DNA from 2 places in the Falsiruegeria litorea R37 genome. Region 2 is predicted to be linked to the other one. Evidence: riboswitches for the same ligand, from Rfam matches in the RefSeq annotation. Region 2 holds a riboswitch; the other holds the start of a gene.
The links. Region 2 has a riboswitch for cobalamin ahead of TRL7639_RS15030 (CbtB domain-containing protein). Riboswitches for the same ligand answer to the same signal wherever they lie in the genome.
Positions count from the first base shown of each region.

Region 1 (3,454 bases), on a different contig from region 2:
CGAGGTCCGACCCCAGCTGGTGTCCATGTCGTGGGTCACGTTTTCACCGCCCGCAGCTGCGATCATCGCATCCGGGATGGCAAACTTGCCGGCGGTGAACGGCGCATCGGCAGGACCATCCAGCAGGAAGACACGCGGCTTTGCCAGATCAGCGGTCTTGGCTTCGATTGCTGCCAGCTCATCCTTCCAGCCGGTCACCAGGGCTTCGGCCTTCTCGGATACCTGCATGACTTTCCCCAGACGAAGCACGTCGTTGAACAGCAAGTCCATGCTGGCTGCGGGGCGGTTTTGGTCCAGATGCACGCAGCTCTCAGACAGAATCATCGTCTTGATACCAAAGGGTTTCAGCGTGTCCGGCGTCACGTCACCGCCCGGCTTCATGCCATAGTACCAACCCGCAAAGAACAGATCCGGCTCAGCCGCGACCAGGTTTTCGACCGTGGGATACTTTGGCGCCAGTTCGGGAATGTCACCGCGCAGGTCGTCAAACTCGGGGCTAGTCTTGTACCAGCCGGTGATGCCGGTCAGGCCAACGATCTTGTCCTGCAGATCCAGGGCAAAGGCCATGTCGGTCATGTTCATGTCATGCACGATCAGCCGCTCGGGGGCAGTTTCAAAGGACAACGGTTCGCCGCAGTTGTCGACGGTGATCCCCTGTGCAGAGGCCCCGCCCGCCATGGCTGTGATCAGCGCCACGGACCAGATGTGTTTCATTCCCAAAGACTCCATAGTTCAGGTTGTACGTGTGGTTTTGCGAATGTCCAACGCCGGTATCATCCGGCCTTCGTGCTGAAAGCGCAGGTAATCGACGCCAAAGGTGTCGCGGACATGATTGGGTGTGAGTACCGCATCCACCGGCCCAAAGTGGGTGAGGCGCGTGGATTTCATCAATGCAACATGGGTGGCAAATTCGGGGATCATGACCAGATCATGCACGATCATCACGACTGTGATCCCCAGCCCGGCCACAAGCGAAAGCATCCGCCCCTTGGCGTCCGGGTCCAGATGGTTGGTTGGCTCGTCCAGAAACAACAACGAGGGCCGCTGCGCCAGCGCGCGTGCGATATGCGCCCGCTGACGCTCGCCGCCAGACAGCATCGACATCTTCTTGGCGGCCAGTTGGTCCAGCCCTGTTGTCATCACAATGCGGTTCAGTTCATCCGCGTTCTCCCGGGCCGAGCGGTCCGAGCGGATGGGGATCTGTCCCAAGGCCACGTAATCTCGCAGCGACAGCCGTCCGTCCGGCAATTCCTGCTGGCTGACGACCGCAATCATGCGGGCGCGTTCGACCGCGGGCATCTGTTTCAGGCTGTGTCCCTTGATCAGGACATCCCCCAAAGCCAGATCCGCCGCGCCGCAAAGCAGGTTCAAGAGCGTGGTTTTCCCCGCGCCGTTTGGGCCTGCGATCGCCAGAATCGCGCCTTGCTCCAAGTCGAACGAGGTGCTTTGCAACAAGGCGTCACCGTTCAGGGCATAGTATTCAAGATGACGCGCACTGAGAAAAGAGTGGCGGGTCATGGCCGATCCTCGGATGTGGCCCACGACGCGCGGCGCAATGCAGCCGGGGCTGTCACCCCAAGCAAATTGCAGCGTTTCAAGACGCTGCTTGATCGAATCCAGCGCGCGGTTTGGATCTGGCGAAATGGATCAGTTGATTTCAGCATTGCCCGCTCCGCTTGATGTCAAGCGCGGACAGTAGGTGCCGTTCATGTAAACACGCAACAAACGTGCCATCAAAGCCTCCTTCCAGGACGCCCCGTCCCGGGTTGGTTGAACATAAGATGGCAGGTCTCCTGACTTGCGGGTCGATGCTTGGCCATCCTTCCCGACCGTTTGGGTCAGTGGGTCACTGGCGTCGCTCTGCGCTTACAGTTGCGGGGGCAGTCACGGATTTGGCGCCGAAGGTTGGGCCGCACCGTATTCCCTTTTCATCCCTGGGATAACCTCCAGGAAACCATCGCGCTGTTGAGTGCCCGACTTTGATGGATGTGTCAACAAGCGACAATGTGTGATGGTCCGTCTGATGCCCAAAAGGGCCGCAGACACTGGCGTCAGTCGCGGGCTATCCGATTTGGAATTCTATCTGAAGGAAGATGGCTGGGGTGGTAGGAATTCCAGCCCGATGATCCCTTTCTTCGACTTACCCCGCCAGAGAGCCAAAGTGGGGCATTCCTGGGGGCCTTTTGGGAGTCTGGATACCCTTGGGTAGGTGCTCTGGGAGGGGGGACTGTAGGGGCCACAGAGAGGGCCTCCGGGTGGGTCCTGGAGAGGGTTCTCAGTGGTGGGTTTCTGTGGGGAGGTTCTTACTGGGAATAAGCAGAGATCCCCGGTAAGAGGTCCTGAGAGTGACTAACCAGATTAAGAACCCTTGGCATTCCAGACCCTTAGATGTGCACAGGTGGTCAGATCATCCCGAGGTTAGGGAACTGGTGGATAGGATCTGGGAGGGGTTCCTTGGGGAAAAGATCGCTGAAAGAGGACCTGGCCCGAAACCCAGGATGGGGTTTAGGAAGCAACTCAGGGTAGTGATCCTGGACCTGTACGTGGCTTGGTTGGATGATCCGGAGACGACTTGAACTCAAAGCAATCGCCCACGTCAGCTTCGCGCAGGAAGCGGGCTTTGCAAAGTCGCGAGACAAGGGTGTTTTGAACACTTTGCACAAGAATGGGCGTTCAAAGCTCATCGTCCCATGACGCGCATACTCGACCATCGTTGAAATTGGTCACTGTTAGAGATTGTGTTGACAACGGCTGGCCTGAAATTTTGCCAGATATCGCTTTCAACATTTCGGGCTCAATCTTTACGGACGATACGTCGTTCGGCCAGCCCCAGTCGATTTTTGTTTCCAGCTTCGAGGCCTGCATTTCTCCATTCTCATCCCAAGAGGACAACTCAATCGAGGCACCACATCCAGAAACGCATCTCGCTAAGTCATCATCAGGGCTGACTTTGCGGCCCTCAACAACTAGCGGGTTCCTCATTCCAAGGATGATGTGTTTAATGCTCTGAGGAGAAGCCTCTAGTGTGAAAACTTCGGACGGATGAGAGAGTGAAACCTTCGGTGCAACCGGCGTCGAAATCGGCGTTGGAGTATTGCCTGTCAGTCTCACCCATTCACTTGCAGTATGCGCAGCAGAAGAGAGCAACTTCACAATGCGAACTTCTTCTTCATAGTTCCAACAATGTTGTTTCATCAGAAAAATATGCCTAATAGCCGCTGCTATGTCTGGCACTTCAAGCTCGTCCATACCCAATTGAACCCACTGTGCAGCCGCACGGCCGGATTGTTCAACATCAGAAAATTCATACTGAGATTCTGTGAATGTACTCCCTGATTGGGCGTCAATCACGGTGTCTCTTTGATCTGAAAATAACAGATCTCCGTCATCATATCCTATCACAAAGCCAGTATGGTTCTCCCCGTAGTGGCTCCACATTAACGGATTGAGATGA
Region 1 covers NZ_FWFO01000001.1:1,006,713-1,010,166, forward strand. The annotation lists gene TRL7639_RS04995 (ABC transporter substrate-binding protein) at 1-714, opposite strand, end outside; gene TRL7639_RS05000 (ABC transporter ATP-binding protein) at 733-1,518, opposite strand; cobalamin riboswitch at 1,767-1,974, opposite strand; gene TRL7639_RS05015 (DUF2971 domain-containing protein) at 2,674-3,454, opposite strand, start outside.
Region 1: it holds a riboswitch for cobalamin, as region 2 does, so the genes downstream of both, TRL7639_RS05000 (ABC transporter ATP-binding protein) here and TRL7639_RS15030 (CbtB domain-containing protein) in region 2, are expected to answer to the same signal.

Region 2 (3,454 bases):
TTCGGACGCGCTGGAGGATGCCTTTGCCGCGCCAGGCCCGCGGTTGATCGAGGTGTCGATGTGACAAAGGCGGCGGCGGCGCAGCAGATGACCCTGCGCTTGTGTACGACATGCAGCGGCGATCGTGATCGCCCTGCCGAGCGCGACGCGATTGCGCAAGCGCTTCGAGAGGCTGGTTTGCAGGACCGGGTGGAGCTGTTGGACCACGAATGCTTCAGCGCCTGCGCGCACCCGGTGTCGATCAGCCTGCAAGGTGAAGGGAGGGCGAGCTATGTCTTTGCCGGACTGACGCTGATCGAGGATGCGAGGGACGTCGCAGCCACCTGTCAGACCTATTTGGACAGCCCCGGTGGCTGGATCGAAGACGCCCGCCCATGCGGCCGACTGCGCCTATGCCTGAGGGCACGGATACCCGCCCTTTGATACCTGCGGCGTTCCCGCCTTTATCTATCGTACGCCAAGAGGGGGAGGCTCCCGCCCCCGAGCGATCCTGCTGCGCCAGCACCGCTAGCGGCCTTGGGCCGGGCGCCGGGCAACGCCCGGCGCGGTTACGCTTGGAGCGCCGGGACCGCCAAATACACCAAAATGCCGAGCGCAGCGAGGCCCGGCCCAACGGGAGGAGGTGTTTCGTCAGAAACATTGACGACGGGCGGGAGTGCTCCAGGCGCCGTTGTCGCAATCAGTCGACTTGTATGACCGTGGTCGCCTCGACCGGAACCGAATCCACCATCAACGGGCTGTGGCTGTTGGCGTTCAGGGACACTTTGATCTCTACCTCGCCCTTGGGAAGGTTTGTCAGGTGATACCAGTTGCCATAGAGCCGCCCCAGTTTGTCGCCGTTGGCGTAGACATGGGCGTGTCCTTCGCCCGGCACATCTGCCCGCGACGCATTCTCGGGCGAAAAGGTGAAATTCGCAGGCGTAACTTTCAGGTTCCAGCCGGACATCGGGTCCTTGAAGGCTTCGATGCTGACCGACGGCGCGTCGCTGCCTGCTGCAATATTCACCGGTGTCGAGTGGTCGTGCGTCATGGTCTCAGTCGCATCAGCGCCGTGATGCGCCGGATCGCCGTGATCGTGACCGTCAAAGGTGATGCCATTGCCCGCGGCAATGACAAACCCGGCGCCGCCACCAAACACCAGGCCGATGGCAAAAAGAGCGAGGGATCGGGACATGTTCCATCCTCAGAAAAAGACAAAGAAAAACCCCGCCAAGTCAATCTCGGCAGGGTCCGATGAAGCGAGGATCAGGCCGTTGCTTCGGCGCGGGCACCTTCGGATTGCCAGAAGTAACCGGCAAAAGTCCCTAGCAGCGCCCAGGCGGCCATGCCGACGCCAAAGGCGCGGGCGGCAAAAAGCGCGCCAATTTCGGTTGGAACCGGGCCGCTGAAGGTGGACGGTTCAGGCGCACCAATCAGATGGGGTGCCATCAACAGCAGAGCTGCGACTACGTAGCTGACGATGTTGCCACCATAGGCGATCAGCCACATGGCGATGCCAGCTGCAGCCACCGTTGCGGTCCACCAGATCTGACGCGCACCCACTTCGGCTGCGGCCACACCAGGCACCTCAGGGGCCAGCGAAAGACCGGGGGCAAAGTGGAACGCCACAAAACCCGCCAGACCCCACAACAATCCGGTGCGGGCGTTGATCTCGTGCCCTTGACCTTGGGCCACAGACATCAGGGCCACCATAACCAGCGCATAGCCTGTGTAGGTCAGCATGGTGAAGATGATGCTCAACCCGTCGCGTATCGGCTCGGCGAACATGCCCGGCAGGTCAGGATGCGCGCTGACGGCTTCTGCGCCGAAATGCACCAATGCGCCGCTCTCATAGAGCTCGGCGTGCAGCAACACGGGTTGCACAAAAACCAACTGCAGCAGGGCTGTAATCAACCCTGCTGCAGCGCCAGCGAACAACGCGCTGGTCAGAATACGACTGATCATGGCCTTAGTGGCAGGGGAAGCCAGTTGCGTGGCGTACATCGTGGGCCGCGTCGTGCAGGCCCGATGCCTGAACGTGACCGGTCACGGTGATGATCCCCAGGCCCAGTACCACTGCAAAAATAGCGGGCAGGATGCTTGAACCGGCGGCGGCTGCCTTGAGAGTTTTGGTCGTCATATGTCGTCCTCCTAAGCCGTCGCACCCGACGGCTGGTGTTAAAGTTCCGTGCCTGGCAGGTCTCCTGGCTCGCGGGTCAGCGCCTTGTGTTCGCCTTCCCCAAGGGGCAATCCCCAAGAGTGGCTGTCTGAACAAAGGCTCACCGCTTACAGTCGCGGGGGCGGCTCTGGCCTTGATCACCTGCGTGATCGCACCAAATTCCCTCTTAGCATCCGGATTGCTCCGGGTTGACCAAGCCTCTTCATGTAACCGTGAATGGCAGGCTGACGCAATTGCGATTTACGACGCTTCGGCGCCGTTTTGGCGCTTTTGCAGCAAATAAATGTCCATGATCCAGCCGTGATCCGCGCGCGCTCTGGCCCGCGTATCCAGAATCTCGGCTGCGACCGCATCCAAAGGACCAGATACGAGAATCTGCTCTTTCATGCCGACATAGGCCCCCCACCAGATGTGATACGCGCCCATCTCAAGGCTCTGGAACGAGCATTCGCCATCCAGCATCACGGCCACTTTGCCCATCCCATCTGGCCAGCCTTCGTCGCGAATGCGGCGTCCGGTCGTCACCACATAAGGCGCGCCGATATCATTGATTGGGATTGCATGGGCGGCGGTCAGCGCCTGCAAGGCGGTGATGCCCGGGATAACCCGAGTTGTCGGGTAAGGGTTCAGCCGCGATGCAATTCGCAGTGAGCTGTCATAGAGCGACGGATCGCCCCAGATCAACAGTGCCACCTGTTCGGTCTGCGGGTGTTCCGCAATCGCCTCTTGCCAGCGCAGGGCGATGGCGTCGTGCCATTCATCGACACCGCGCAGATAGCCGTCTTCAGAGCGGCGCTTGGGGATGTCGAAATAAGCGACCGTGGGGGAGGTATCAGTCACCTGCGCGATGATCTCTTCGCGCAGTCCGGCCAGATCGGCTTTGTTCTCGCCCTTGCGCGGGATCAGGATCAGGTCGGCGTCGCGGATCGCCTTCGCGCCCTGAAAGGTCACGTGATCCGGGTTGCCGGTGCCAATGCCGATCAGGTTCAGCTCATACATCTTCCAACTCCGCCAGCGGGCCGTACAGGATGAGAGCAGGTGCCGTTCCGATCTCGGCGCTCAGGCGTTGGGCCAACTCTCCCATGGTCGTGCGGTGCAGAGCCTGATCCGGGGTCGAGACCGCCTCGGCCAAAAGAGCAGGAGTGTCCAGCGGCAGGCCGTGTTCGTGCAAGGCTGTGACCAGCAACGGAAAAGTTCGCTTGCCCATGAAGACCACCGTGGTTGCCTGATCGTCGGCCAGTGCCTGCAGGTTCAGGTCGTCGGGCAGTTTGCCGCTGACATCATGGCCGGTGACGA
Region 2 covers NZ_FWFO01000002.1:298,578-302,031, forward strand. The annotation lists gene TRL7639_RS15010 (acetolactate synthase large subunit) at 1-64, shown strand, start outside; gene TRL7639_RS15015 (DUF1636 domain-containing protein) at 61-423, shown strand; gene TRL7639_RS15020 (hypothetical protein) at 680-1,174, opposite strand; gene TRL7639_RS15025 (CbtA family protein) at 1,246-1,944, opposite strand; gene TRL7639_RS15030 (CbtB domain-containing protein) at 1,949-2,119, opposite strand; cobalamin riboswitch at 2,157-2,370, opposite strand; gene cobF (precorrin-6A synthase (deacetylating)) at 2,399-3,157, opposite strand; gene cobA (uroporphyrinogen-III C-methyltransferase) at 3,150-3,454, opposite strand, start outside.